3 regions of the Amycolatopsis sp. NBC_01286 genome follow, and region 2 is predicted to be linked to each of the others. Evidence: riboswitches for the same ligand, from Rfam matches in the RefSeq annotation. Region 2 holds a riboswitch; each other region holds the start of a gene.

Region 1 (9,851 bases), 580 kb from region 2:
CGCCGAACGTGCACGCGCTGGTCCAGCGCGGGTACTCGGCGCGGAGCTCGCTGTACGGCAGCGGGATGGCGCCGACGCTCAGCGGGCCCGGCTGGTCGTCGATCCTCACCGGCGTCTGGCCCGACAAGCACCTGGTGAAGGACAACGCGTTCACCGGCAACAACCTGGCCGCCTACCCGAGCTGGCTGGCGCGCGCCGAGACGGCGAACCCGGCGCTCGACACGTACGCCGCCGTCGACTGGAAGCCGATCGGCGACAAGATCCTGCGGACCGGTCAGGACCGCAAGTACGTCCTGGACGGTGACAGCGCCGGCTACGAGAACACGGACCCGCAGCTCGCCGCGGACGCCGAAAAGCACCTGAAGCAGGACAAGGCCGACGCGTCGTTCGTCTACTTCGGACAGACGGACGAGGCGGGCCACGCGCACGGCGCCGACTCGCCGGAGTACGCGGCGACCCTGCGCGCGGACGACGCGTACCTCGGCCGGCTGCTGACGGCGATCAGCGCACGACCCTCGTATTCGTCGGAAGACTGGCTGGTCATGCTGACGACCGACCACGGCCACACCGGCCCCGGCGGCCACGGTGGCGACAGCCCCGAGGAGCGCATGACGTTCGTGGTCGCGGCGGGCGGCGCGGTGCCGGCCGGAACACCCGCGGTGGCGCCGAAGATCGTCGACATCGCACCGACGGCGTTGCGGCACCTGGGAATCCCGCTTTCCCTGGACGGCTACGCGCTGGGCTCGCTTCCCGCGGATCCGTTCGACTCGGCGGTCTTGAAGCCGCGGGTGGACGAAACGGGCGTCCCGGCGTCGGTGCCCGGCTGGACGCACGACGCGCCGTCGGGCTGGACGGTCCGCAACGCGTCGGCCATGCCCGCGGGTGTCACGGAGTGGCAGGGCTGGGCGTTCACGACGGACGACTTCTGGACGCGCACCGCGCCCGGGCAGGAGCGGGAGGCGAACGTGCGCGCCCGGGGCGTCTTCGCGGTGGCGGACCCCGACGAGTGGGACGACAAGGGGTCGCCGTCTTCGTCGGGGACCTTCGACTCTTCCCTGGTGTCACCGGCGCTTGCGGTGACCGGTAAGTCCACAGTGGATGCCGGGTTCGTCTCGCACTACCGCCAGGACGGCACCCAGCGCGGCGCGCTGACGGTCTCCTTCGACGGCGGCGCGGAGCAGCCGGTCTTGTCGTACGGCCCGGAATCCTCTGCCGCGAACCGGGGCGGCGACGTCTTGTCCCAGCCGACGACGACATCGGTAGCGGTCCCGGCGGGCGCTCGTTCGGCCCGCTTCACGTGGCGCCTCTACGCGGCGGGCAACAACTGGTACTGGGCGATCGACGCCCCGCACCTGACGACCCGCTGACCCACGTCGTGAGTGGTAATTAGGGTTAGAACCCTAATTACCACTCACGAGGACCCGAGCACCCAGAACGGTGACACCGGGCCCACGCCCGCGCCGAGCGGGTAGGACTCCGCCACGCACCTCTCGATGAACTTCTTCCCCGCCGCCACCGCGTCCGGGACCGAGGCGCCCTTCGCCAGCGATGACGTGATCGCCGAGGCCATGGTGTCGCCGCCGCCGTGGGTGTTCTCCGTGTCGTAGCGGGGGCCGCTCAACGACAAGAACGAGGCGCCGTCGGTCAGGAGGTCTACGCACGTGCTGCCCGTCATGTGGCCGCCCTTGACCAGGACCCAGCGCGATCCGAAGGCCAGCAGTGCCTCGGCCGCCTCCCGTTGGGACGCGGGAGAAACCACCGAGATGCCCGTCAGCAAGCGGACCTCGTCCAGGTTCGGCGTGATCAGCGTCGCTCGGGGGAACAGCTCCGTGCGGATCGCCTCCAGGGCGTCCTCGCGCAGCAGCGCGTGGCCCGTCATCGACGCCGCCACCGGGTCGACCACCAACGGGATGTCGCCGCCGACTTCGTCCAGGGTTTTGGCCACGGCTCGGATGATCTCCGCCGTCGCCAGCATGCCCGTCTTGGCCGCGTTCACGCCCATGTCCGTCGCCACGGCCTTGATCTGCGCGGCCACGACGTCGGCCGGGATCTCGGTGAAACCCTGCACGCCCAAGGAGTTCTGCACGGTGACGGCCGTCAGCGCGACGAGCCCGTGGACGCCGTGCGCGAAGAACGTGCGCAGGTCCGCCTGGATGCCCGCACCACCGCCGGAGTCGGATCCGGCGATGGTGAGGGCGGTGGGCGGAGTCACGGCTGCACCACGGGCAGGTAGACCTGGCCGCCGGACTCGGTGAACTCCGCCGACTTCGAAGCCATGCCGGCCTCGATGGCCTCCACAGTGGACAGACCGTGCTCCTCGGCGTACTTGCGGACGTCCTGCGTGATCCGCATCGAGCAGAACTTCGGCCCGCACATCGAGCAGAAGTGCGCGGTCTTGGCCGGCTCGGCGGGCAGGGTCTCGTCGTGGAACGCGCGCGCCGTGTCCGGGTCGAGCGACAGGTTGAACTGGTCGTTCCAGCGGAACTCGAAGCGCGCCTTGGACAGCTCGTCGTCCCACTCCTGCGCGTACTGGTGCCCCTTCGCCAGGTCGGCGGCGTGCGCGGCGATCTTGTACGTGATCACGCCGGTCTTGACGTCGTCGCGGTTCGGCAGGCCGAGGTGCTCCTTCGGCGTGACGTAACACAACATCGCCGTGCCGTACCAGCCGATCTGCGCCGCGCCGATGGCCGACGTGATGTGGTCGTACCCCGGCGCGATGTCCGTCGTGAGCGGACCGAGGGTGTAGAACGGCGCCTCGCCGCAGAGCCGTTCCTCCAGCTCGACGTTCTCCTTGATCTTGTGCATCGGCACGTGGCCGGGGCCCTCGATCATCACCTGGACGTCGTGCGAGCGCGCGAGGTGCGTCAGCTCGCCGAGGGTCTCCAGTTCGGCGAACTGCGCGCGGTCGTTGGCGTCGGCGATCGAGCCCGGGCGCAGGCCGTCGCCGAGGGAGAACGTGACGTCGTACTGGCGCAGCAGCTCGCAGAGTTCCTCGAAGTGCGTGTACAGGAAGGACTCCTGGTGGTGCGCGAGGCACCACGCCGCCATGATCGAGCCGCCGCGGCTGACGATGCCGGTGACGCGCCGCGCGGTCAGCGGGATGTAGCGCAGCAGCACGCCGGCGTGCACCGTGACGTAGTCGACGCCCTGCTCGCACTGCTCGACGATGGTGTCGCGGTAGACCTCCCACGACAGCTTTTCCGGTTCCCCGTCGACCTTTTCCAGCGCCTGGTAGATCGGCACGGTACCGACCGGCACCGGCGAGTTGCGGATGATCCACTCGCGCGTCTCGTGGATCCGCTTGCCGGTGGAGAGGTCCATGATGGTGTCGGCACCCCAGCGGGTGGCCCACACCATCTTGTCGACCTCCTCCTCGACCGACGACCAGACGGCCGAGTTCCCCATGTTCGCGTTGATCTTCACCAGGAAGTTCTTCCCGATGATCATCGGCTCGGACTCGGGGTGGCGCCGGTTGACCGGGATCACCGCGCGGCCGCTCGCGACCTCGTCGCGGACGAACTCCGGTGAAACCCGTTCGCGGGCGGCGATGTACTCCATTTCCCTGGTGACGACGCCTTGTTTGGCCCACCCGAGCTGCGTGTTGTGCTCCCGGCCGTCGGCCCAGCCGGCCCGCAGCCGGTGCAGTCCACTGTGGACGTCGATGTTCGCTTCAGGGTCGGTGTACGGCCCGGAAGTGTCGTAGACGTCGAAGTGTTCGCCGTTCGAGAGGTCGATCCGGCGCGCGGGAACACGCAGTCCGGACTCGGTCTGGTGGTAGATCTTGTGCGAGCCCGTGATGGGCCCGGTCGTGACGGAGACGTCCTTGTTCTCCAGCGTTGTCAACGACTTTCACTCCCTACGCCGGCATTACCCGGTCAGGTTCATGCGGTCGGTGACACCCGGGACAAATCCCCAGTCACCCTCTCAGCCCGCCATGGCGCGAGCTCCCGCGTTGTGGTGTTGTGCCACCGACCATGCCACGCCGGGGCGCCAGACTCAAGTCCGCTCACCTCACCCGACCAGTTCGGCCGGTGTGGCGTAGACGTCGACCATGGCTCCGTTGCGCAGCACGGTGATCGGCAGTGCGGTGCCGATCACTTCGGCGAACAGCTGCCGCTGGATGCCCTGCGCGTCCGACACCCGGGCGCGCCCGACGGTCAGTACGAGATCGCCCGTTCGCAGCCCGGCGCGCTCGGCGGGCCCGCCGGAGACGACTTCGCGCACGCGCAGCCCGGCCTCCTGCCCGGTGCGCTCGGCGACGTCGTCGGGCAGCGGCGCGGGCACGCCGACGACGCCGAGGTACGCCCGCCGCACCCGGCCTTCGACGACGAGCGTGTCGATGATCCGGCGCGTCGTCGAGTTGATCGGCACGGCGAGCCCGAGCCCGACGCCCGCGACGGCGGTGTTGATCCCGACGACGCGGCAGGCGGAGTCGGCGAGCGCGCCGCCGGAGTTGCCCGGGTTGAGCGCGGCGTCGGTCTGGATGACGTCCTCGATCACCCGGCCGGCGCGCCCGTGCCGCACCGGGAGCGCCCGGCCGAGCGCGCTGACGACGCCGGCGGTCACCGAGCCGGAGAAGCCGAGCGGACTGCCGATCGCCACCACGAGCTGCCCGACGACGAGGTGGTCGGCGTCCCCGAGCACGGCGGCGGACGGCGTCTCGTCCCGCGCGCGCAGCACGGCGAGATCGGACAGCGGATCGGCGCCGACGACGTCGAAGCGGGCTTCGCTGCCGTCGGCGAAGGTCGCGACGCCGTGGCGTTCGCCGTCGACGACGTGGGCGTTGGTCAGCAGGTAGCCGTCGTCGGCGAAGACGACCGCGGAGCCACTGCCGCGCCCGAGCTGAACCCCGGCGACGTGCGGCGTGACGGTCTTGGCGACCGTGCTGACCGCGCGCGAGTAGGCGTCCATCGCCTCGTCCATGGAGTACCTCGATTACACCGTTGCAGGTACTTCAAGTGTGCGCCGCGAACGGCCGGAAGTCCGTTCGCTGCTGGTGAACCGGCGGCGTGACCGGACCAGTGACGGTCAGTGGTTCACCGGTTCGGACCATGCGCCCGTGAAGAATCGGCGAGACACTGCCTGTCGCTTCTGTAACGGTGCAGAAGCGACATCACTGTGGGGTTGATATGCGCAAACTCATGGTTCCGGCACTCGCCGGGCTGCTGGTCACCGGGCTGATACCGGCGACCGCGGCGGCCCAGGGGACGGCTCCCGGCGCGCCCGGCGCCCATCCCAGCTGGCTACCCGCGAACAAGACCGGCTTCGGCACGGCCCACGATCGCGGCAGCAACGTCTGGTTCACGCTCCAGGGCGGCCAAATGTCCGAGGTCTACTACCCGGACCTGTCCACGCCCAGCGTCCGCTCGATGGACTTCGTCGTCACCGACGGGCGCAGCTTCGCCGTCGCCGACAACACGGCCAAGTCGCAGCAGGTCCGGCGGACCGACGACGACAGCCTGACCTACGAGCAGACCATCACCGACGACCAGCACCGGTGGCGGCTGCGCAAGACCTACGTCACCGACCCGGCCGCGACGACCGTGCTGGTGGACGTCGACTTCCAGTCGCTCACCGGCCGGCCGTACCAGCTCTACGCGGTCGCCGACCCGGACCTGACCAACGACGGCTCCGACGACTCGGCCGCGCGCAAGGGTGACGCGCTCACCGCGTCGGACGCCACCAACGCCGCCGCCCTCACCGCAAAGCCCGGCTTCACGCGCACGAGCGTCGGTTACGCGGGCGCGTCCGACGGCGGCACCCAGCTCGCGAAGACGTTCAAGCTCGCGACCTACGACACCGCCGGCAACGGCAACGTCGTGCTCACCGGGCAGACCGCGGCCGACGGCGTGCGCAGCCGGCACGTCACCCTCGCGCTCGGCATGGGCGCGAAGGCGGCCGACGCGCTCGGCAACGCGCAGGCGTCGCAGCGACGCGGTTTCGGCGCCATCACCCGCGCCTACGACCGCGGCTGGGAGCAGTACCTGCGCGGGGTGAGCAAACCGCCGTCGTCGCTGAAGACCGACAGCGAGCGCGACCTCTACAAGGCGTCGATGCTGACGCTGGCCGCGAGCGAGGACAAGCACCACCCGGGCGCGTTCATCGCGTCGCCGAGCATGCCGTGGCGGTTCGGGAACAACGACCCGGAGTGGTCGCCGTCCGGCACCTACCACCTGGTCTGGCCGCGCGACCTCTACCAGATCGCGACCGGCCTCGCCGCCGGCGGCGACACGGCGGCCGCGAGCCGCGCGGTGACCTACATGTTCGGCACGCAGCAGCAGGCCGACGGGCACATGCCGCAGAACAGCCGGGTCGACGGCGTGCCGTACTGGACGTCGGTCCAGCTCGACGAAACCGCTTTCCCGATCGTGCTCGCGCAGCAGCTCGGCCGCAACGACGTCTGGCCCGGCGTGCGCAAGGCCGCCGACTTCCTGTTGTCCTACAAGGGTCCTGACGGCCAGGCGGCGCCGTGGACCCAGCAGGAGCGCTGGGAGGAGCAGGACGGCTGGTCCCCGTCGACCATCGCCTCGGTGATCGCCGGGCTCGTGTGCGCCGCGGACATCGCGTCGCACAACGGCGCGGCCGCCGACGCCGAGAGGTACCTCGCCGCGGCCGACAAGTTCAAGGCCGACCTGCCCAAGCAGACGATCACCACGAACGGGCCGCTGTCGAAGGACCCGTACTTCGTCCGGCTCACCAAGGACGGCAACGCCAACGCCGGAACGACGTACAACCTCGGCAACTCCAGCGTGACCATGGACCAGCGCGCGGTCACCGACGCCGGGTTCCTCGACCTGGTGCGCCTCGGCATCTACCGCGCCGACGACCCGGTGATCCGCAACAGCGTGCGCGTCACGGACAAGGAGATCTCGTTCACCACGCCGACCGGTCAGTTCTGGCACCGCTACACGAAGGACGGCTACGGCGAGCAGGCCGACGGCTCGCCGTGGGACTACACGTTCCCGGCCGAGAGCCGCACGACGTTCGGCCGGCTGTGGCCGCTGCTGGCCGGCGAACGTGGTGAGTACGAACTGACGCTGGGCCAGCCGTCTTCGGCCGCGCGGCGGCTGCGTGACCTCGGCCGGGTGAGCAGCTCGGCGGAGACCATGCCGGAGCAGGTGTGGGACGAGAACCCGCCGTCGGGTCAGACGGGGTTCCCGGCCGGCACCCCGAACAACTCGGCGACGCCGCTGGCCTGGACGCACGCGCAGTACGTCCGCCTGGCCTGGGACGTCAAGGCGGGCGCGACCCTCGAAACCCCGCGCGTGGTCCGCTGCCACTTCCTCGGCTGCTGAGGTTCGCCAAAAGCCGTGAAGGCCTCCTTACCGGCCATAAGAGCCGGTAAGGAGGCCTTCACGGCTTTACGGAGTACGGGAGGTCAGATGACGGCGCCGTCGTCTTCCGGGGTGCGCGGCGGCAGCCACGAGAGGCCCGGGACGCCCCACTTGTTGGACTTCAGCATCTTCTTCGCGGCGCGGGCGTGGCGCCCGACGAGCCGGTCGAGGTAGATGTAGCCGTCGAGGTGGTCGGTCTCGTGCTGCAGGCAGCGCGCGAAGTAGCCGGTGCCCTCGACCTCGATCGGGTTGCCCTCGATGTCGGAGCCGGTCACCTTCGCCCACGACGCGCGGCCCGTCGGGTACGACTCGCCGGGCGCCGAGAGGCAGCCCTCCCAGTCGTCGTCCGGGTCCGGCATGGTCTCCGGGATCGCCGACGTCTCGAGCTTCGGGTTGACGACGACGCCCTTGTGGCGCACGCCCTCGTCGTCCGGGCAGTCGTAGACGAACACCCGCAGGTCGAGGCCGATCTGGTTGGCCGCTAGGCCGACGCCCTCGGCTTCGTACATCGTCTCGAACATGTCGTCGGTGAGGACGCGCAGCTTCTCGTCGAACTCGGTGATCTCCCGAGTCGGGTGGTGCAGCACGGGGTCGCCGGCGATCCGGATGGCGTGGACGGTCACGAGCGGGCAGTTTAGTCGGACCCTTCTGGTAGACCTGCATCAGACCGTGACGCGCCGATGTCGATGCCCACGTCGGCGTGTTGATCCGTGGTTGAATGACGCCCGCGGAAGAGGTAGGTCTGGATCACCATGTCGCCCGATTGAGAGGGACTCGGATGGACGCCGCGGAGTCGATGGCTGAGCCGCAGCCGTCGCCGCCGAAGCCCGTACCCGGCCTGACCGAACGCGAGGTCGAGATCCTCGCTTTCGAGCGCCAGTGGTGGCGACATGCCGGTGCGAAGGAGAACGCCATCCGTGAGCGCTTCGAAGTCTCCAGCACGCGCTACTACCAGCTGCTGAACAAGCTGCTGGAGAAGCCGGAGGCGATCGAAGCCGACCCGATGCTGGTGAAGCGGCTGCGCAAGACGCGCGCCGCCCGCCAGCGCAAGCGTGGGGCCAGGCGACTGGGGATCGAGCTGAAATGAGCGTGTTTTCGGGAATGTCCCGGCCGATGAAGGCCGCGGGCGTCGTGCTGATCGGCGTGGCGATCGTCGCCGCCGTGATCGGCGGGATCTCCGCGTTGAGTGGTGGCGGTTCGAACGAAGCCGGGCCGAGCGGTACGCCCAGCACCCAGCCCGGCACGCCGCCGGGCGGGACGTCGCCGCCCACCTCGCCGTCGACACCGCCGCCGTCGTCCACGACCCCGCCGACGTCACCCACGCCGTCGTCGCCGACGCCCGGCCAGCCGACGCCGGGGCAGCCGACGTCCGGGCAGCCGGGTCAGCCCGGTGACCAGCAGACGGGCAACAAGTGGGTGACCGTCCGGGTCTTCAACAACTCCCTGATCAAGGACCTCGCCGAGCGGGCCGCGAGCGACTTCCGCGGTGACGGCTGGACCGTCAACGAGGTCGGCAACTACTCGCAGGGCACGATCCCGGTGACCACGGCGTTCTACCGCCCGGGCACCGACGAGGAAGCCGCGGCGAAGCAGCTCGCGCAGGAGTTCCAGATCAAGGCCGAGCCCCGCTTCCCCGGGATAGAGAGCGCCAGCCCGGGCGTGATCATCATCGTGACGAAGGAATACGAGTCGGGCCACAAGGGCAGCTGACGAGCTCGTACCGAAGGGGCGCCACCCGCGGGTGGCGCCCCTTCGCGCGTTTCAGTCGCCGGCCTGGGCGTGGGCGTAGGCCTCCAGGGCCGCGAGCTGGCCCGGGTCCAGGCTCGGCCGGACCGTCTTGCGGGCCGTTTCGAGGTGGGCCGCGGTGACTTCGTGGGCTTCCAGCGACTCGCGCATCGCCGTCAGCGCCGCTTCGCGGATCAGCGCCGCGCAGTCGGCCGCCGAGTAACCGTCCAGAGTGGACGCCACCGCGGCCAGGTCCACATCGGAGGCCAGCGGGGTGTTCTTCGAGGTCGCGGTCAGGATCGCCGTGCGGGCCTCGGCGTCCGGCGGCGGCACGTAGACGCGGCGCTCCAGCCGGCCCGGCCGCAGCAGCGCCGGGTCGACCAGCTCGGGCCGGTTCGTCGCGCCGAGGACGACGACCTCGCGCATCGGCTCGACGCCGTCGAGCTCGGTCAGCAGCGCCGCGACCACGCGGTCGGCGACGCCGGAGTCCGACGACTGGCCGCGGCGCGGGGCCAGCGCGTCGATCTCGTCCAGGAAGATCAGCGACGGCGCGGCCTCGGCGGCGCGGCGGAACAGCTCCCGCACCGCGCGCTCCGACTCGCCGACCCACTTGTCCATCAGCTCGGCGCCCTTGACGGCGAACACGTTGAGCGCGCCGGTGCCGGCCAGCGCCCGCACCAGGAACGTCTTGCCGCCACCGGGCGGCCCGTAGAGCAGCACGCCGCGCGGCGGTTCGACGCCGAGCCGGGCGAACGAGTCCGGGTACCGCAGCGGCCACAGCACGGCCTCGGT
Region 2 (9,851 bases):
CCGCAGGCCGAACGCGATGTTCGCGGCGACGTCGCGGTGGCCGAACAGCTGGCCATCCTGGAACACCAAGCCGAAGCCGCGGCGGTGCACCGGCACCGCGCCGAGGTCCTCGCCGTCCCAGCTGACCGTGCCGCGGGCCGACGGCTCCAGCCCGGTGATCGCGCGCAGCAGCGTCGACTTGCCCGAGCCGGACGGGCCGAGCAGCGCCAGTACCTCGCCGTCGGCGATGTCCAGCCGGGCGTCGCGCACCGCGACGAACGATCCATAGTGGACGGTCAGGTCCCGCACCGACAACGCCATCAGAACTCTCCCACCCGGCCACGCGCGGCCCCGAGCCGGTCGATCAGCGCGACCGCCAGCACCGTCACGAGCATCAGCAACGCGCACGCGGCGTACGCCATCTGGTTGTTCAGCTCCCCGGGGCGCCCCATCAGCGACGCGATCGCGACCGGCAGCGTCGGCGACGTCGGCCGCGCCAGGAAGCTCGTCGCGCCGAACTCGCCGAGCGCCACGACGAACCCGAACCCCGCCGCCGCGACCAGCGGCCGCAGCGTCAGCGGCAGGTCGATCTCCCGCCACACCCGCAGCGGGCTCGCGCCGAGCGTCGACGCGGCCTGTCGCAGCCGGACGTCGACCGAGCGCAGCACCGGCAGCACCATCCGCACGATCAGCGGGATGATCACCAGCGCCTGCGCGAGCGGCACCAGGTAGGGAGACGTCCGCAGGTCGCCGGGCAGCGCGTCGAGCGTCACGAGGTACCCGAACCCGACGGTCACCGCGGACACCCCGAGCGGCAGCATCAGCGCGGCGTCGAGCGTCTCGCCGAGCCCGCGCGCGGCCCGCGCCGGCGACCGGCGCAGCGCCACCAGCACCACCGACGCGAGCACGCCGACGACCAGCGCCAGCAGCGTCGCGTCGATCGCCACCTTCAGCGAGTTCAGCGCGGCGTCCCAGCCGGACACCTGCAACGCGCCCTTCTCGCCGGTGCCCGCGAGCGCGCGGTACCCCGCGAGGCTCCAACCGTCCGAAGTGGACACCGACTCGGCGAGCAGCGCGACGATCGGCGTCAGCAGCAGGGCCAGCACCACGCCCGCCGCGCCGACGACCCACCACTCACCACCGCGCGGGCGTCGCGCAGCGCCGGAACCGATCTTGGCGCCTTCCTTGCGCCGCCGCGCCAGCCCGCCGACGACCAGCGCCGCGACGACCGCCGCGAACTGGATCAGCGAAAGCGCCGACGCTCCGGAGAGGTCGAGCAGGTCGACCGTCCGGAGGTAGATCTCGGTTTCCAGGGTCCGGTACCGCGCGCCGCCGAGGATCAGCACGACGCCGAAACTGGTGGCGCAGAACAGGAACACCACAGCCGCGGCGGACGCGATCGCGGGCGCCAGCGCGGGCAGCGTCACCGATCGGAACGCCCGCCACGGTGACGCGCCGAGCGCCCGCGCGGCGTCGGACGTCCGCGAATCCAGCCGCGCCCAGAGCCCGGCGACGGTCCGCGCGACGACGGCGACGTTGAAGAACGCGTTGGCCAGCACGATCGGCAGCACACCGCCGTCCGGCCAGAGCGCCCGGAACGCCAGCCCGACCACCACGGTCGGCAGCACGAACGGCACGAGCACCACCGTCCGCGCCAGGCCGACGCCGGGCAGCCGCACCCGGGAAAGCAGGAACGCCACCGGCAGCCCGGCCAGCACCGCGACGACCGTCGAGCCCGCGGCGGTGGCCACCGTGAAGCCGGCCAGCCGCCAGGTCTGCGGGTCGCCCAGCACGACGTCGAGCCCGCCCGCGGCGAACCCGCGCCCGACGATCGCCAGCACCGGCCAGGCGAAGAACACCACCAGGAAACCGATCGGGGCCAGCCCGAGCAGCGCCAGGCCGATGCCGCGTGCGGTCTGCGGTGGCGCTACGACCACTGCTTTCCGGGGGCTCCGGGTGGCGGAGCCCCCGGCCCGGGGCGGAGGCCCGGATGTCACTGCACGAGCGTGCGCCATTCGCCGATCCACTTCTCACGCCCGGCCTGCACCTGGTCCGCGGTCAGCGCCTGCGGCTTCTGCGGCAGCGGCGCGACCTGCGCCCAGCCCGCCGGCAGGTCGACGCCCTGGCGCGCCGGGTAGACGTACATGTTGGCCGCCACTGTCGCCTGGAACTGCTGCGAAAGCAGGAAGTCGACGACCTTGCGCGCGTTCTCCTCCTGCTTGCCGCCGGCCAGCACCCCGGCGTACTCGACCTGCCGGTAGCAGGTGTCGAGCAGCGCCTTCGTCCGCGGCTTCCCGTCGTCGCCCACCTCGGCGGCCGGCGACGACGCGTACGAGACGACGATCGGCCGCGGCCCCTTGCCGGAGGAGCCCGAGAACTCCTTCGTGTAGGCCTCTTCCCAGCCGCTGACCACCTTGAGGCCGTTGGCCTTCAGCTTGGTCCAGTAGTCCTTCCAGCCGGCCTCGCCGTACTTCGCGACGGTGCCGAGCAGGAACGCGAGCCCGGGCGACGCCGTCGCCGGGTCCTCGGCGACCAGCAGGTCCTTGTACTTCGGGTCGGCCAGGTCGTCGTACGACTCCGGCGCCGGGATCCCCTTGGCCGTGAAGTAGTTCGTGTCGACGTTGACGCAGACGTCGCCGACGTCGACCGCCGAGAGCCGGTGCTCCGGGTCGACGGCGTAGCGCTGCGGCCCGCGGTCGGCCTCCGGGCTGGTGTACGGCTCGAAGACGCCCTCGGCCAGCGCGCGCGAGGCGAAGGTCGAGTCGACGCCGTACGCGACGTCGCCGACCGGGTTCGCCTTGGTGAGCACGAGCTTGTTGGTCAGCGAACCGGCGTCGCCCTGCTTGAGCACGGAGATCTTGATGCCCGACTGCTGCTGGAAGGCGTCGAGCACCTCCTGCGGCGCCAGGAAGGAGTCGTGCGTCACCAGGGTGACGGTGGGCGTCTGCTTCGCGTCACCGGACCCGTCCGACAGCGAACACGCCGCTGTGACGACGCTGACGACGGCGATGGCCGTCGCGGCGCGAACAGCACTGCGTTTCATCTACCCTCCTGCACTTCGCCGGACGAGGAGGGAAAGCCCTCCCTTCGCCGGCATGATCCGGGATCAGGTGCTAACGGTCGCGGGTCACCCCGCCTCTCAGCCCGGCTCACCGGACTCCCGTGGCAACCGTGCACCTTAGTCCAGGACGTTGGACGATGGAGCCATGACGGAAATCTTGAGCGACGACGAGGCCGACCGGGCCCTGCTCCACGGCTGGGTGCGCACGGGCGAGGTCATCCGGCGCGAGGTGGAGCTGCCGAGCTTCCCGAAGGCGATCGAGGTGGTGGACCGCGTCGCGGTGCTCGCCGAGGCCGCCGACCACCACCCGGATATCGACATCCGCTGGCGCACGCTGACCTTCCACCTCAGCACGCATTCGGCGGGTGGGCTGACGAAGAAGGACTTCGCGCTGGCCAAGCAGATCAACGAGACCCTCGACGGACTGTGATCCCGGCTACTCTGAGTGCACGAAAGCCCGCGTTCGGCGTCTCTCGGTAAAGGACTTCGCACCGAGAGGCAGATATGACGCAGGCGATCGTAGTGGGCACAGTGGCATTCGCGACGATGGTGGCCGCGGCCGGCGGGGTGCTCTGGTTCACCGTCCGCAGCCACCGTCACTCGGACGGCTGAGTGCCGTTTCTGCTGGTCAGCGGCATGATCGGGTGAGCTTCGTCACAGCTGCTAACACTCGGCATGGTCAACGCGCTGAACCCGCGGAAGCATCGGCCCGCTCGTAGGGAAAACGCCATGAACAGCACCCCCGCCACCGCCGCCCTGACCGCCACCCAGCGCGCCTGGATCAACGCCCTCGCGACCGCCGTCGTGCTGATCACGATCGCGATGATGGGCCTCCTCGGCTAGTCCGCCCGGTCGTAGGCCTGCCGGGCTTCTCGCAGGCTCGGCAGGTACTTCTCCGCCCACTCGCGGCAGCGGTCCATGGGCTCGAACAGGGTCCGGCCCAAGTCCGTCAGCGCGTACTCGACGCGCGGCGGGTTCTCGTCGTAGGTCTTGCGGGTGATCATCCCGTCGCGCTCCAGGGACCGCAGCGTCTCGGTGAGCACCTTCGGGCTGACGTTCCGGAGCGGCACGCGCAGCTCGGAGAAGCGGCGCGGCCCGTCTTCGAGGCAGAAGACGACCATGCCGCCCCACTTGTCCCCGATCCGGAACGGCGTGTCGGCCGACGGGCATTGCGGCGCGAAGAGATCAGCGGTCAGCGGCTCCACCCAGCCGACGTTAGGCCACGCCGTCGACGAGCAGCAACCGCCGTCGCAGCGCGGTCTTGCTCAGCTCGAGCGCTTCGGCGTACTCGGCGGAGGCGTACCAGCGTTCGGCCGTCTCACGGTCCGGGAACTCGACGAGGACGACGCGCTTGTGTTCGTCGAAGTCGCCTTCGAGGGCATCCGGTGCCGCGCCGCGGACGATGTAGCGCCCCTGGTACCCCGTGATCGACGCTTGGGCGAGTTCGCGGTAGCGCTGGGCTGCGGTTTCATCGAGGATCTCGACTTCGGAGATGACGTAGACGCTCACGGTTCCGAGGGTGGCAGAACTCCGGAGCCGTCACCTGGTGCTGTCACTACCCGGATTTCCGCCGGCGGCGGGAACTCGACAGGCGTCTCGTCGGCCACGCTCCAGTATTCGAGGCCGGACAAGCGGCCTTCGTCGACGAACAGGATGAGCCCGCCGTCCGCCACGTCGACGTCCACGGCCACCCGGCTCTCGACCTCGGCCACCGTCACGGTTTCGTCGACGGCGAGGTCGATCGTGGGACAGCCGCACGGGCAGCGGCCGGTCACCTCGGCCGTGCGCGCCTGGGCGCGAAGTTCCGCGGCACCGGGAAAGTCCGTCGCCAGCAGCAGGTCCAGGACCGCTCTCTCGCGCGGAGTGAGCGGCCGGCGTTCGGCGGTCAATAGCGTGGCATGTTCGGGATCGCCTTCTCGGCGACCTCGATGAGGGCCTCGACCTTCGCCACGTCGGCCGTCACGTCCTCCGCGGTCACCGAGGGCGCCTCCGAAGACCGGTAGGCGACTTCGTTGCGCCGGACCCGCATCCGGTTGAAGGGCCGCAAAACCGGCCCCAGCGGCGGGTCCAGCTGCGCGAGGACCGCCTCGTAGACGGTGACGTGCCCACCCCGGCTCGTCACCCGCAGCCCCTGGTTCTGCAGGACGGCGGCCAGCGCACGCCGTGCGCTGTCGTAGGCCAGTGTGTAGGCACCTTCCGGATCCGTGTCCTGCAGCTGCCGCGCCGACGCGAGGTGCGTACGGGCCCTGACGAGCTCGGCCTCGGCGGCCTCCCGCGACGCCGGAACGTGCTCGATGGCGCCGCGCGCGAGGAACGCGTCGATCCGTTCACGGCCTTGGTTCCACTGCGGCATCAGGTCTCCTGGCTGAGTTTCACCAGCGGACGCTCACGCACGCTGGTGAGGAACGGATCGGTGGTGCTCGCCGCCCACGACTCGGGCGAGACCCGGTGGACGTTGACCTCGCGCCCCAGCCGCCGTGACACCTGTTCCGCCGAGTCGAAGAGCGCGTCCGGATCGGGCGAACCGACGACGAGGACATCGACGTCGCCGGGCGGAAGACCGGGTTCACCGTTGTAGCGCGCGGCCCAGGAGCCGTAGATGTAGGCCTCGCGCACGCCGGCCAGCCCGGACAGGGCCTCGGCGAGCAGCGGCATCGGCCCGAAGGTGACGGCGATGAGCTCGCTCAGGGGCGGGTAGAGCGGGGTGTCGGTGCGCGCCTTGACGAGCCGGCTGCGGCCCACCCGCCGGTCTTCCAGGATCCCGCCACCGGTCAGCCGCTCGACTTCACGCAAGACGGCGGTGGGCGTGACACCACAGGCCTCGGCGAGCTCGGTGATGCTGTACTCGCGATCCGGGTGCAGGAGCACGAGCGCGAGCAGCTCACCCTGCATGCGCGAACGCAGGAGGGGCAGCAAGCTCGGCGAAGCTTTCATTGGACGCAGTATATCCTGCGCCCAATGAAAGTAACAACCAGCAACAAGCCGCTACTCGGCCAACCTACGACGTGGGGCCGACACAGATCTAGACGTTGAAGCGGAACTCCACCACGTCGCCGTCCGCCATGGTGTAGTCCTTGCCCTCCATGCGGACCTTGCCCGCGGCCCGCGCCGCCGCCATCGAGCCGGCGTCCATCAGGTCGGCGTATGAGACGATCTCCGCCTTGATGAAACCGCGCTCGAAGTCCGTGTGGATGACGCCCGCGGCCTGCGGGGCGGTCGCGCCCTGCGGGATCGTCCAGGCGCGCGACTCCTTGGGGCCCGCGGTCAGGTACGTCTGCAGGCCGAGCGTGTGGAACCCGGCGCGGGCCAGCGAGTACAGGCCCGGCTCCGGCTGACCGACCGACTCGAGCAGCTCGCGCACGGACTCCTCGTCGTCCAGCTCCAGCAGCTCCTGCTCGACCTTCGCGTCGAGGAAGACCGCGTCGGCCGGCGCGACCAGCTTCGTCAGCTCCTCGCGGCGGGCTTCGTCGGTGAGGACGCCTTCGTCGGCGTTGAAGACGTACAGGAACGGCTTCGTCGTCAGGAGACTGTGCTCGCGAAGCAGTTCGAGGTCGACGTCCTTCTGCGCGGAGAAGAGCGTGCGGCCGCTGTCGAGGATTTCCTTCGCCTTCTGCGCGGCCTCGAGCGCGGGCTTCGCTTCCTTCTTGGTCCGCGCTTCCTTCTCCAGGCGCCAGACGGCCTTCTCGAGCGTCTGCAGGTCGGCGAGGATCAGCTCGGTGTTGATCGTCTCGATGTCGCTCAGCGGGTCGATCTTGCCGTCGACGTGGATCACGTCCGGGTCGTCGAACACGCGGATGACCTGGCAGATCGCATTGGCCTCACGGATGTTCGCGAGGAACTTGTTGCCCAGCCCGGCGCCCTCGGAGGCCCCCTTCACGATGCCCGCGATGTCCACAAAGGACACCACCGCCGGCACGGTCTTCTCCGACTTGAACAGCTCGGCGAGCTTGTCCAGCCGCGGGTCCGGCAGCGGGACCACGCCGACGTTCGGCTCGATCGTCGCGAACGGGTAGTTCGCGGCGAGCACGTCGTTGCGGGTCAGCGCGTTGAACAGGGTGGACTTGCCGACGTTGGGCAGACCGACGATACCGAGGGTGAGGCTCACGACCCCGAAGTCTACGTGGCCGGTCCGCGGCGGCCGCCAGGGCTCACGACCAGGCCGAACGCCGTGTCGGATTCCCGCCAGCCGCGGCGCTGACCTGCTGGCAGGGTGGGATTCATGGTTCCGAACACGGCGGTCGCCGAGGCCCCGGCGCTCTGGCGCGACGCCGAGCGCTGCTACCGCGTGGTCACCGCCCGCGACCCGCGCTTCGACGGCCAGTTCATCATGGCGGTCCGCACCACCGGCATCTACTGCCGCCCGTCGTGCCCGGCGTCGACGCCGAAGGAGCAGAACGTCCGCTTCTACCCGACGTCGGCGGCCGCGCAGGCCAACGGCTTCCGCGCCTGCCGCCGCTGCTTCCCCGACGCCGTGCCCGGGTCGCCGGACTGGAACCTGCGCGCCGACCTGGCGGCGCGGGCGATGCGCCTGATCTCCGACGGGACGGTCGAACGCGAAGGCGTCCCGGGCCTCGCACGGCGGCTCGGCTACTCCGAGCGTCAGCTGGGCCGCGTGCTCACCGCCGAGCTGGGCGCCGGCCCGCTCGCGCTCGCCCGGGCGCACCGCGCGCATTCGGCGCGGCTGCTCATCGAGATGTCCGAGCTGCCGCTGACCGACGTCGCGTTCGCGGCGGGCTTCTCCAGCGTGCGGCAGTTCAACGAGACGATCCGCGAAGTGTTCGCGACAACGCCTTCGCAGCTTCGCGCCTTCGCTGCTTCGCGGCGTAGACGTCAGGGTGACGTAGGCGGGACGCGGCTCAGCCTGCGACTGCCGTTCAGACCGCCTTTCGACGCCTTCGGGCTGCTTCGCTTCTTCGCGGACCAGGCGGTGCCGGGCGTCGAAGACGTCACCGACGGCACGTACACCCGCACGCTGCGCCTCGCGCACGGCACCGGCGTCGTGCGGCTGACGCCGGAGCCGGACCACGTGCGCTGCGAGCTGCACCTCGCCGACCTGCGCGATCTCAGCAGCGCGGTCAGCCGCGTCCGCCGGCTGCTGGACCTCGACGCCGACCCGGCGGCGGTCATGCGCGTCCTCGGCGCCGACCCCGCGCTGGCGCCGATCGTCGAGGCGGTGCCGGGAATCCGCGTCCCGGGCGCGGTCGACGGCGAGGAGCTGCTGCTGCGCGCCCTGCTCGGCCGGGATCTACCGGCCGCCCTCGGCGAGGAGGTACCCGGCGAAGCGGTAGTGACGAGGCTGTTCCCGACGGCGGCCCGGGTCGCGACGGCGGGACCGCCGTCGGTGCGGGGTGTCGCGGCGGCGCTGGCCGAGGGCCGGCTGGACGTGCACGTCGGCCGCGACGCGGCGGACCTGCGAGCGGAGCTGCTCGCGTGCCCGGGGATCGACGCGTGGACGGCGGACTACGTGCTGATGCGCGTCCTCGGCGCGCCGGACGTCCTGCTGACCGACGACGCCGCGTTGCAGCGCTGGGCGGCGGCGCTCGGCATCACGGACCTCGCGGACCGGGCCCGGCAGTGGACGCCGTGGTGCTCCTACGCCGGGATGTACCTGTGGCGCGCCGATCCGGCGGGGCCGGAACCTGTCGCGAACAGCTGCTAGCCCTGCTCGCCCCGCCACAGCAGGGCCTGGGCCACGATCACCTGGTCGCCGTCGAAGGTGGCCGCCGGTGAGCCGTGTAGGTGGTAGCCCAGTTCCAGGGCTTCGCTCACCCGGTGGCAGAACTTCGCGTCGTCCGGGCCGGTGAGCAGGCGGTAGCGGGGCAGGCCCTCGGGCGGCTGGTCCGTCATGGCTTCATCTTGGCCGAGTGCTCAGCCCGCGCGCACCTCCACTGTCGAGCCCGTGCGGGCCTTGCGGACCCGTAGCCGCGTCGGGATGCGCTGCCGCAGCTCCTCGACGTGCGACACCAGCCCGACCACCCGGCCACCGGCGCGGAGCTCGTCGAGGATGTTCATCACCACGTCCAGCGTCTCGGCGTCGAGCGTGCCGAAGCCCTCGTCGACGAACAGCGTGTCCAGCAGCGCGCCGCCGGTCTCGCCGGCGACGACGTCCGCCAGCCCCAGCGCCAGCGCCAGTGACGCCAGGAACGACTCGCCGCCGGACAGCGTCTTCGCCGGGCGGATGGTGCCCGAGTAGTCGTCCAGCACGTCGATGCCGAGGCCGCCGCGGGTGCCGCGCGCGCCGGCCGCGTCCGAGTGCACGAACGCGTAGCGCCCCTGGCTCATCGTGCGCAGCCGGTGCGTGGCGGCGACCGCCACCTCCTCCAGCCGCGCCGCCAGCACGTACGAGCGCAGCGACATCTTCCGGCTGTTCTGCCCGCGCCCGTTGACGACGTCCGCCAGCGCGCGCAGCTCCGCGTACTCCGCTTCGGCCGGCGCCAGCCCGGCGAGCGTCTTGCGCAGCAGCCCCGCCAGCCGGGTCAGCTCTTCGTGCTGGGCAGCCGCGACGCGCAGCGCCGCGTACGCCGAGTCGGCGCGCGCCCGCGCCAGCTGGGCCGCGTCGGCCGCGCGGCCGACGTCCGCGACGTCGTCCGGCGAGATGCCGAACAGGTCGGGCTCGGCCAGCAGCGCCCGCGCGCCCGCCGCGGTCGCTTCCGCCTCGGCGATGCCCTGTTCCAGCTTTTCGATCTGCTCGTCCGGCAGCATCGCCGAGCGCGCCTTCTTCAGCGACGTGAAGCCCTTGGCCGCGACCGCCGCGTCGACCAGCGTGCGTTGCTGCGCGACCCGTTCCCGGGCGCCGGTGACCGCCGTCCGT
Region 3 (9,851 bases), 600 kb from region 2:
ACCCCGGCCTGCGCTTGACCCCCGAAACCCGGCCGGAGGACGTACCCGGGGCATAAGGCGGCCCCCGGCGAGGGGGGAGGGTCCGGGGGCCACTGCCTACGGTACCCGGCCTACCCGGGTTCAGTCGACGTTTTCACGTCTTCGCGCCGCGTTTTGCTCATTTTCCCAGGAGCGCGGGTCTCGGCGCCCCCTCGCCGAAGGCGTCGACGGCGGCCAGCCAGGCCGCCCCGAGCACCCCATCGGAGCTGGTCAGCACCTCGAGACCGGTCAATCCACGCCGCACGAGCGCCCCGACCGGGCTGGTCCCGGTGAGCACCGAGCCGACGAGGACGACCGGGGTCGACTCGCCGGGCTCGCGCGCGGCGAGGGCGTTCGCGACCAGCAGCCCGGCCCCGCGGGCCACGATTTCGCCCGCCGCGGGCTCGCCGGTGTCGTGCGCCGCGCTCACCAAGGGGGCGAACCGGGCCAGCCGCACCGGCGCCTCCGCGTTGGCGTTCGTGATCAACGCCCGGGACGCGGCGAGCCGCTCGGCGTCGGTCCGGACGTCCACACCGGACGGTCCGAGCGCTTCGGCGAGCACCGCCGAGGGGAGGCCGTCGAGTGACGACCCGCGCCCGAGTGCCTCCAAAGTGGACCGGACGGCTTCCCGGCCGAGCCAGAACGCCGACCCCTCGTCACCGAGCAGCCAGCCGTAGCCGCCCGCGGTGCCGGCCAGCCGCCGCTTCCGGATCCGGCCCGCGATCGAGCCGGTGCCGGCGACGAGCACGGTCCCGTCCGGCGCGGCGGTCGCGGACGCGTACGCCACTTCCGCGTCGGCGACCGTACGCACGACGCCGGTGAGCCCGATCCGGGCCCACGCCGCGTCGAACACGGCCGCGATCGCCGGGTCGCTCAGCTTGCTGACCCCGGCCATGCCGACGACGCACGCGCGCACGCCGCCGGGGTCGCGCCCGCCGAGGGCCGCGGTGATCGCGTCGGCGATCCGGCCCGCGGCCACCTCGGGCGCGTGCGCGTTGGGGTTGGCGCCGTCGCCGCGCCCGGTACCCAGCACGACGCCGGCGGCGTCGACCAGTGCGGCCCTGGTCGACGTGCCGCCGGCGTCCACGCCGACAGCGAAGGTCACCGGGTCTTGGTCACCTTCAGCAGGCCGCGCGGGCTGTCCGGGTCGCCGCCGCGGGCCAGCGACAGGCCGAGCGCGAGCCGCTGGAGCGGCAGGATCTCCAGGATCGGCGCCAGCTCCTCGACGGTCGGCGCGACGTCGATGCGCAGCGCCGCGGGCACCTCGGAGGCGGCCGAGCCGACGGCGAGGACGTCCGCGCCGCGCTTGCCGACGGCCTCGAGGACCTCGTGCATCGCCTGGCCGCCGTGCCCGGCGCTGGTCACCGCGAGCACGGCGGTCTCGCCGTTCACCGCCGCGACCGGGCCGTGCAGCAGGTCCGCGCCGCTGTACGCGCGAGCGGCGAGGTAGCTGGTCTCGGCCAGCTTGAGCGCGCCTTCGAGCGCGGACGCGTAGGAGTAGCCGCGGCCGGTCGTGAGGACGCGGTCCACGAAGCGGTAGCGGTCGACCGCGCGCTGAACGCCCTCGACGGAGCCGTCGAGGGTCTGCTGGGCCAGCTCGCCGATTTTCTCGGCGTCGGCCGCCTTGCCGCCGCGCACCGCGTCGATCAGCAGGTACAGCGCCATCAGGGTGGCGGAGTACGTCTTGGTCGCGGCGACGGCCTTCTCGACACCGGCGCCGATGTCGATGCCGAGCTCCGACGCCGCGCGCAGCGGCGACTCGGGCGTGTTGGTGACGGACACGGTCAGCGCGCCCTGGCGCCGGGCCGTCTCGGTCACCTCGATCAGGTCAGGTGAGCCGCCGCTCTGGCTGACCGTGACGAACAGCACGTCCCGCAAATCGGGCCGCGCGCCGTACAGCGTCGCCGTAGACGGGGAGACAAGACCAGCCGGAAGGCCGAGCATTACCTCGATCAGGTACTTCGCATACAACGCTGCGTGGTCACTCGATCCACGCGCGGCGAGCAAAGCGAAGCGCGGGGGGCGTTGTGAGATCTTTTCCGCCACCCCGGCGATTTCCGCCTGACGCTCGACCAGTCCGGCCAAGACGTCCGGCTGCTGGGCGATCTCCGCGGCCATGTGCTCGCCGGGCCGTTGTTCGGTCATCATTTTCCTCTCCACCTCCGGCATTATGTACCGGACTCAGGCGGCGTCGGTCAGGTCTAGACCAATCTTAGTAGGGCGGCGCGTTTGGGGAAAAGGGTACGTTTCTTACGGGGACGTGGCGTGTTATGAGGGAAGACATAGGGAGTCGGGCATGTTGGACACCACCACCGCGGGCGAGGCGGGTGCCGTCGCCGGGATGCGCGGTCAGCGAGAGCCCAAGTACTGGGCACTGAAACAGCACCTGCTGGACCTGCTCGACGTGCTGCCGCCCGGGTCGCCGATCCCGACGGAACGCGCGCTCGCCGGGGAGTTCACGGTCTCCCGCACCACCGTGCGCCAGGCGCTGGCCGACCTCACCGCCGAGGGCCGGCTGCACCGTGTGCAGGGAAAAGGCACCTTCGCGGCCGAGCCGAAGCTCGCTCAGCGGCTGCAGTTGTCCTCCTACACCGAGGACATGCGCAAGCAGGGCCTGAAGCCGTCGTCCAAGCTCCTGGAAGTCGAGGAGCTCCCGGTCGAGGGCGATCTGGCGAAACTGCTCGGAATCCGGACGGGGGCGAAAATTCTTCGCCTTCGACGGCTTCGACTGGCGGATTCCCAGCCGATGGCACTGGAGACGACGCACCTGCCGCTCGGCCGCTTCCGCGGCTTGCGCAAGCACGTCTCGGCGGGCGCGTCGTTGTACGCCGTTCTGCGCGAGCACTACGGCGTCGAACTGGAACGCGCGGAGGAGACGATCGAGACGTCGCTCGCCGGGCCGCAGGAAGCGGAGATGCTCGGGGCGGACGTCGGCATGCCGGTGCTGATGCTGACACGGCACTCGTTCGCCACCGACGGCAAGCCGGTGGAGTTCGCCCGCGCGATCTACCGGGGGGACCGCTACAAGTTCGTCACGACGCTGATGCCGTAGGGCCAGGTTGACGGGGGTCTTCGGGCACGGTGGAGTGTGCTGGTGACAGCCACCGAAGACACCGGGATCCGGTGGGGGACGCACGCCGCGCGCGGCGTGCTCGCCACGACCATCCTCGGCTCCGGCATGGCGATGCTCGACGGCACGATCGTCAACGTCGCCCTGCCCCGCATCGGCACCGAGCTGGGGGCGTCCGTCGCCGGGCTCCAGTGGATCCTCGACGGCTACATGCTGGCGCTCGCCGCGCTCATCCTGGTCGCCGGCTCGCTCGGCGACCGGTACGGCCGGCGCCGCATGTACCTCATCGGCGTCGTCTGGTTCGGCGTCGCGTCCGGGCTCTGCGCCGCCGCGACGTCGACCGAGATGCTCGTCGCGACGCGCATCCTGCAGGGCATCGGCGGCGCGCTCCTGACGCCCGGGTCGCTGGCGATCCTCCAGTCGTCCTTCGCGCACGACGCGCGCGCCCGCGCGATCGGCGCGTGGTCCGGCCTCGGCGGCATCGCGGCCGCCGCCGGGCCGCTGCTCGGCGGGCTGCTGGTCCAGCTGTGGTCGTGGCGGCTGGCGTTCCTGATCAACGTGCCGATCGCGGTCGCCGTCGTCTTCATGGCGCGCAAGTTCGTGCCCGAGTCGCGGGACGAGGAAGCGACCGGGCACCCGGACTTCGGCGCCGCCGCGCTCGGCGCGATCGGCCTCGCCGGGATCACCGGCGCGCTGGTCGAGGCGCCGGGACGCGGCATCGGCGACCCGATCGTGCTGGTCGCGGGTGTGCTGGGGATCGCGGGGCTGGCCGCGTTCGTGTTCGTCCAGCACCGCTCGCGGGAGCCGCTGGTGCCGCCGTCGCTGTTCCGCGACCGGACGTTCACCCTGTCCAACGCGCTGACCTTCGCCATGTACGCGGCGCTCGGCGGCGTGCTGATGCTGCTGGTCATGCAGCTGCAGGTCTCGCTCGGCTACTCGCCGACCGCGGCCGGCCTGTCCGGCCTGCCGCTCACGGTGATCATGCTGCTGCTCTCGGGCCGCTCGGGTGCGCTCGCGCAGCGCATCGGCCCGCGGACGCAGCTGGTGGTCGGGCCGATCGTCGTCGGCATCGGGATGCTGCTGATGCTGCGCATCGCGCCCGGCGCGTCCTACCTCGGGGCCGTGCTGCCCGCGGTCGTCGTGTTCGGGCTGGGCCTGGCGACCGTGGTGGCCCCGGTGACCGCGACGGTGCTCGCCGCGGCCCCGGACCGCTACGCCGGCGTCGCGTCGGGCGTCAACAACGCGATCGCCCGCTCCGGCGGCCTGCTGGCGGTGGCGGTGCTGCCCGCCGCGGCCGGGCTGACCGGCGAGGCGTACAACGACCCGGTCGCGCTGACCGCGGGCTGGCGGACGGCGTTGATCATCTGCGCGGTCCTGGCCATCGCCGGCGGGCTGATCGCGCTCGGCATCCACAACGGCGTCCTCGCGCCGCCGACTCCCGCGCCCGCGCCGCCGGCCGCGGACGAGTCGTCCCACCCGGACGAGGCGCCGCACCTGGGCGAGTGCTTCAGCTGCGGGGTCGAGGGCCCGCCGACGCACGTGCGCCGGGGGACCCCCGCCTGACTCAGGCCAGGATCTCCGCGAACAGCGCCGGGTCGACGTTGCCGCCGGAGACGATCGCCACCGTTCGGCCGGTGGGCAGCTCGGCCGCGTGGTGCAGGTAGGCCGCCGTCGTCACCGCGCCGCTGGGCTCGGCGACCAGGCGGGCCTTTTGCGCCAGCGTCCGGACGGCGTCGCGGATCTCGTCCTCGGTGACCGTGACCATGACGTCAACGACCTTCGTGAGGTGCGCGAACGTCAGCTCGGACGGCTGGGCGCGCAGGCCGTCGGCGATCGTGCGGGCGCGGTCGGCCATCGGCCAGTCGACCTGGCGGCCCAGCCGCAGGCCTTCGGTCGCGTCGCCGGCCAGCGCGGGCTCGACGCCGATGACCCGCGCCCGCGGGCAGCGCGCCTTGATCGCGGTGCCGACGCCGGCGGCGAGCCCGCCGCCGCTCACCGGCACCAGCACGACGTCGACGTCCGGCAGGTCTTCGGCGATCTCCAGGCCCGCGGTGCCCTGCCCGGCGATGATCGCCGCGTGGTCGTAGGGCGGGACGAGGGTCAGCCCGCGTTCGGCGGCCAGTTCGTGCGCTTTGGCCTCGTGTTCGCCGATCGGCACCTCGATCACCTCGGCGCCGTACGAGCGGGTGGCCTCGACCTTGATCCGCGGCGCGACGTCCGGCACGACGATCACCGCGGGCACGCCGTACCGCTGCGCCGCGTACGCGACGGCCTGCGCGTGGTTGCCGCTCGAGTAGGCGATGACGCCGCGGGCGCGCGTCGCGTCGTCGAGGGTGCCGATCGCGTTGAACGCGCCGCGCACCTTGAACGCGCCGATCGGTTGCAGGCTCTCGGGTTTGAGCCACAAGGACTCGCGCGGGTCCCACGTTTGGAGCAACAGCGGCGTGCGCACGGCGACACCTTCGACGCGCTTCGCGGCCGCCTCGATGTCGGAGATCGTGACCAGTTCCATGTGCCGAGTATGTCAAGAAACCGTTCGGTTTACACTGTCCATAGTGGACGGTCAACGTGGCGCTCCTCACGCTGCGGCAACGAGGGGAGTTTCCCGCGCGCCTTACACGTTGGACAGGGGAGAAGACTTACTACCGGATCGGGATCATGAGCAAGGAGAACGCAGCGACTTCCGAAACGAAGGAAGCGAAGTCAGGACTGCGCATCGCGCAGGTGATGGCGGCGGCGCTCGCGGCGGTGACGGCGGCGCTGCTGGGGTCGACGCTCGGCGTGGCGGGCACGGTGGCCGGCGCGGGCGTGGCGAGCGTGATCACCACGGTCGGCGGCGAGGTGTACCTGCGCTCACTGCAGCGCACGCGAGCGGCCGCGTCGAAGGCCCGCCAGCTGGCGACGTCGGGCATCCGCCGCCGAGGCGGCGCCGAGGTGCCCTTGGCCGAGCAACCCACGGTCCGGCTGAAGCGCCCGGACGACCTGCCCACGGACGGTCCGGACGACGAGCCGGGCAGGCTGCGAAAACTGCGCTGGCCACTGATCATCGGCACGAGTGTGGTGGCGTTCGCGGTGGCAATCCTGGCGATGGTCAGCGTGGACGCGGCCACGGGCGGCAAGGTAGCGGGCGGCACGGGAGCGGGCATCGGCAAGATCTTCGGCAGCGGCTCGGGCCCCTCGACCCCGACCCCGTCGACGACGCCCTCGACCTCGACGAACGACACCCAGGACTCACCGACGGACACGTCGTCGACGACGACGCAGTCGAACACCCCACCGACGACCTCGTCGGACACACCGACCACCACCCCGACAACGCCGAGCACGACCTCCCAGAAGCCGACAACCTCGGCGGCACCCCCGACCAGCCAGGGCGCGGCGTCCACCCCGACCCCGTAAAGCCGTGAAGGACTCCTTACCGGCCATAAGAGCCGGTAAGGAGTCCTTCACGGACTTCAGCGTCAGAGCAGGTGGGAGCGCAGTTCGCGGGCTGCCGCAGCCGGGTCCTCCGCCTCCGTGATCGCCCGGACCACCACGATCCGCGACCCTCCCGCCGTCAGGACCTCCGGCAAGCGCGGGACGTCGATGCCGCCGATGGCGAACCACGGCCGGGACACCGCGGCGGCGGCCGTGGAACGGACCAGGTCCAGGCCCGGCGCCGAGCGACCCGGCTTCGTCGGCGTCGGCCAGCAGGGGCCCGTGCAGAAGTAGTCCACACCCGGCTCGGAAGCAGCGGCCGCAGCCTGCGAGACCGAGTGCGTCGAGCGGCCGATCACGACGTCGTCGCCCACGATGCGGCGGGCCAAGGGGACCGGGATGTCGTCCTGGCCCAGGTGGAGGACGTCCGCGCCGACCGCCAGGGCCACGTCCGCCCGGTCGTTCACCGAGAGCAGTGCTCCGTGACGCTCGCACGCCTCCGCCAGCACCTCCAGCGCCGCGATCTCGCCGGCGGCTTCCAACGCGCCGGTCTTGTCGCGCAGCTGGATGATGTCGACGCCGCCGGACAGGGCCGCGTCGGCGAACGCGGCGAGGTCGCCGCGGGTCGTTCGGGCGTCCGTGCACAGGTACAGGCGCGCGGTGTCGAGGCGGGCGCGGATCTTGTCACCGGAGAGGGCGGGCATAGCGGCGACCGTACCTGGCCGGTTACCGGTCCGGCCAAAAGCAGGCCGGCCATCGAGCGGTACGTGCCGTTGCCTCGAAAGCCATCCGGCCGTGGCTGTGGTTGGACTGGTAACGACCGGCGCAGTAGGGTGGCCGAGTCCGCACGGGAGCCCGAGGCACGGGCTGAGAGGGAGCTGCCGCTCCGACCGTGGAACCTGATCCGGGTCATGCCGGCGCAGGGAGCGTGATCCCATGACGAACACCTTGGCCGTGGTCGGTGCCGGCGTGATCGGCCTGTCCGCGGCGTGGCGCGCGGCCGCGAAAGGTCACGCGGTCACCGTTTACGACCCCGAACCCGTGCGCGGCGGCGCGTCCTGGCTGGCCGGTGGCATGCTCGCCCCGGTCACCGAGGCCTGGCCGGGCGAGGAAGACGTCCTCGCCCTCGGCGAAGAGTCCCTCCGCCGGTGGCCCGGCTTCGCGGCCGACCTCAAGCAAGAGGGCGTCGACCCCGGGCTCGCCGAGCACGGGACGCTCGTCGTCGCCTTCGACAGCGCCGACGCCGGGCACCTCGACATCCTCGCCGGCCACCTGAAGTCCCTCGGCCGCGCGGCCGAACGCCTCACCGGGCGCGAGGCCAAGCGGCTCGAACCCGGCGTCGGGTCCGTCCGAAGTGGACTCCACGTGCCCGGCGACCTGGCCGTGGACAACCGGAAACTGCTCAACGCGCTGTACGCGGCCTGCGTCAACCGCCAGGTCCGGTTCGTCCGCGAACGCGTCGAAACGATCCCGGACGCCGACGCCGTCGTGCTCGCCGCCGGCGCCTGGACCGGGCGGCTGCACCCGCGGCTCGCCGACGCCGTCCGCCCGCTCAAGGGCGAGATCCTCCGCCTCAAACCGCGCCGCGGCTGCCTGCCGCCGCCGACGCGGACCGTCCGCGCCGTCGTCGAAGGCCGGCCGATCTACCTCGTCCCGCGCGGCGACCAGGAGCTCGTCCTCGGCGCGACGCAGTACGAAGCGGGCTTCGACCAGGCCGTCACCGCGCGCGGTGTCCGCGAGCTGATCGAGGGCGCCGAGCGCGTCTTCCCGGCGATCACCGAGTACGAGCTGGTCGAGACGGCCGCGGGCCTGCGCGCCGGCAGCCGCGACGCGCTGCCGTACCTCGGCGTCCTGGACGACGGCGTCTACGCCGCGACCGGGCACCACCGCAACGGCCTGCTGCTGGCCCCCGTGACCGCGGCCGCCGTGGTCGCCTGGCTCGAAGGTGAGAAGCCGCCCGAAGGCGTCGAAGCGGCTTCACCCGCCCGCCTGCACCAGAAGGAGCACGTGTGATGGAGATCAAGCTCAACGGCAAGTGGACGGAGTTCCCGGACGACGCGACCGTCGCCGACGTCCTCGACGCCACCGGCGGGCAACGGCCCGGCATCGCCGTCGCGGTCGACGGCGTGGTCGTCCGGCGCGGCGACTGGGCCGCCACCGCCGTCCCCAAGGGCGCGGCGCTCGACGTGCTCACCGCCGTCCAGGGAGGCTGAAGTGGACGAAGCACCGCTCGTCATCGGCACGCACAAGCTGTCGTCACGGCTGATCATCGGCACCGGCGGCGCGGCGAACCTCGCCGTGCTCGAACGGGCGCTGGTCGCGTCCGGCACCGAGCTGACCACCGTCGCCATGCGCCGCGCCGACGCCGAGGGCGGCTCCGGCGTCCTGGAACTGCTCCGGCGCCTCGGGATCGAGCTGCTGCCGAACACCGCGGGCTGCCGCACCGCCGCCGAAGCCGTGCTCACCGCGCGGCTGGCGCGCGAGGCGCTCGGTACCGATCTGATCAAGCTCGAAGTCCACGCGGACGACCGGACGCTGCTCCCGGACCCCGTCGAAACCCTCGACGCGGCCGAGCAGCTGGCCGCCGACGGGTTCACCGTGTTCGTCTACACGAACGACGACCCGGTGCTCGCGCTGCGCCTGGAGGAGGCCGGCTGCGCCGCCGTGATGCCGCTGGGCGCGCCGATCGGCACCGGCCTCGGGATCCGGAATCCGCACAACATCGAGCTGATCGTCTCGCGAGCAGGCGTCCCGGTGATCCTCGACGCCGGAATCGGCACCGCGTCGGACGCCACCCTGGCGATGGAGCTCGGCTGCGACGCCGTCCTGCTGTCCACCGCGGTCACCCGGGCCAGCGATCCCGAGCGGATGGCCGCGGCGATGCGGTCGGCCGTCGTCGCCGGACGGCTGGCCCGCGGCGCGGGGCGGGTGCCGCAGCGCTTCTGGGCGCAGGCGTCGAGCCCGCCGCGGTGAACCGGAGCGCCTTAACACCGAACCCGCACCGCCAACCCGTAAGGTAGACGGAACTTTCCGGCGCACCCGCGCACGGGTGAGGGCAGAAGGAGCCAGCCGTGACCACATCGGTTCAGGACACCTCGGGCAGGTTGTACCTCGCCGTGGGCAGGCTGTCCCGGTCACTGCGCCAGGCCGGTGTGCCGGGCCCCGGCCACGGCGCGATCTCCGCGCTCGCGACCCTGGTCCACGCCGGCCAGCTGCGCCTCGGCGACCTCGCGGCCAAGGAGGGTGTCGCGGCGGCGACCATGTCGCGGATCATCGCTTCCCTGGTCGAGGCCGGGTACGTCAGCCGCGAGTCCGACCCGGTCGACCGGCGGGCGTGGCTGGCGAA

Evidence for each region. Region 2 has a riboswitch for thiamine pyrophosphate ahead of OG570_RS18395 (thiamine ABC transporter substrate-binding protein). Riboswitches for the same ligand answer to the same signal wherever they lie in the genome.
Region 1: linked by a shared signal. The riboswitch ahead of thiC (phosphomethylpyrimidine synthase ThiC) and the one ahead of OG570_RS18395 (thiamine ABC transporter substrate-binding protein) in region 2 are both predicted to bind thiamine pyrophosphate.
Region 3: linked by a shared signal. The riboswitch ahead of thiO (glycine oxidase ThiO) and the one ahead of OG570_RS18395 (thiamine ABC transporter substrate-binding protein) in region 2 are both predicted to bind thiamine pyrophosphate.

The regions. Positions count from the first base shown of each region.
Region 1 covers NZ_CP108428.1:3,201,205-3,211,055, forward strand. Annotated here, with positions in the region: gene OG570_RS15585 (alkaline phosphatase family protein) at 1-1,367, shown strand, start outside; gene thiD (bifunctional hydroxymethylpyrimidine kinase/phosphomethylpyrimidine kinase) at 1,412-2,212, opposite strand; gene thiC (phosphomethylpyrimidine synthase ThiC) at 2,209-3,843, opposite strand; TPP riboswitch at 3,837-3,961, opposite strand; gene OG570_RS15600 (S1C family serine protease) at 4,012-4,923, opposite strand; gene OG570_RS15605 (glycoside hydrolase family 15 protein) at 5,130-7,295, shown strand; gene OG570_RS15610 (peptide deformylase) at 7,379-7,957, opposite strand; gene OG570_RS15615 (DUF3263 domain-containing protein) at 8,113-8,421, shown strand; gene OG570_RS15620 (LytR C-terminal domain-containing protein) at 8,418-9,044, shown strand; gene OG570_RS15625 (AAA family ATPase) at 9,096-9,851, opposite strand, start outside.
Region 2 covers NZ_CP108428.1:3,783,117-3,792,967, reverse strand. Annotated here, with positions in the region: gene OG570_RS18405 (ABC transporter ATP-binding protein) at 1-300, opposite strand, end outside; gene OG570_RS18400 (ABC transporter permease) at 300-1,862, opposite strand; gene OG570_RS18395 (thiamine ABC transporter substrate-binding protein) at 1,973-3,022, opposite strand; TPP riboswitch at 3,044-3,153, opposite strand; gene OG570_RS18390 (4a-hydroxytetrahydrobiopterin dehydratase) at 3,186-3,470, shown strand; gene OG570_RS18385 (winged helix-turn-helix transcriptional regulator) at 3,880-4,245, opposite strand; gene OG570_RS18380 (DUF1330 domain-containing protein) at 4,256-4,549, opposite strand; gene OG570_RS18375 (hypothetical protein) at 4,546-4,929, opposite strand; gene OG570_RS18370 (hypothetical protein) at 4,926-5,393, opposite strand; gene OG570_RS18365 (ArsR family transcriptional regulator) at 5,393-5,974, opposite strand; gene ychF (redox-regulated ATPase YchF) at 6,063-7,145, opposite strand; gene OG570_RS18355 (DNA-3-methyladenine glycosylase 2 family protein) at 7,260-8,699, shown strand; gene OG570_RS18350 (DUF1737 domain-containing protein) at 8,696-8,887, opposite strand; gene OG570_RS18345 (SMC family ATPase) at 8,909-9,851, opposite strand, start outside.
Region 3 covers NZ_CP108428.1:3,186,483-3,196,333, forward strand. Annotated here, with positions in the region: gene OG570_RS15500 (DUF3159 domain-containing protein) at 1-56, shown strand, start outside; gene OG570_RS15505 (N-acetylglucosamine kinase) at 158-1,123, opposite strand; gene OG570_RS15510 (SIS domain-containing protein) at 1,120-2,166, opposite strand; gene OG570_RS15515 (GntR family transcriptional regulator) at 2,315-3,070, shown strand; gene OG570_RS15520 (MFS transporter) at 3,113-4,651, shown strand; gene OG570_RS15525 (threonine ammonia-lyase) at 4,653-5,600, opposite strand; gene OG570_RS15530 (hypothetical protein) at 5,747-6,487, shown strand; gene thiE (thiamine phosphate synthase) at 6,550-7,209, opposite strand; TPP riboswitch at 7,343-7,448, shown strand; gene thiO (glycine oxidase ThiO) at 7,442-8,518, shown strand; gene thiS (sulfur carrier protein ThiS) at 8,518-8,718, shown strand; gene OG570_RS15550 (thiazole synthase) at 8,720-9,478, shown strand; gene OG570_RS15555 (MarR family winged helix-turn-helix transcriptional regulator) at 9,577-9,851, shown strand, end outside.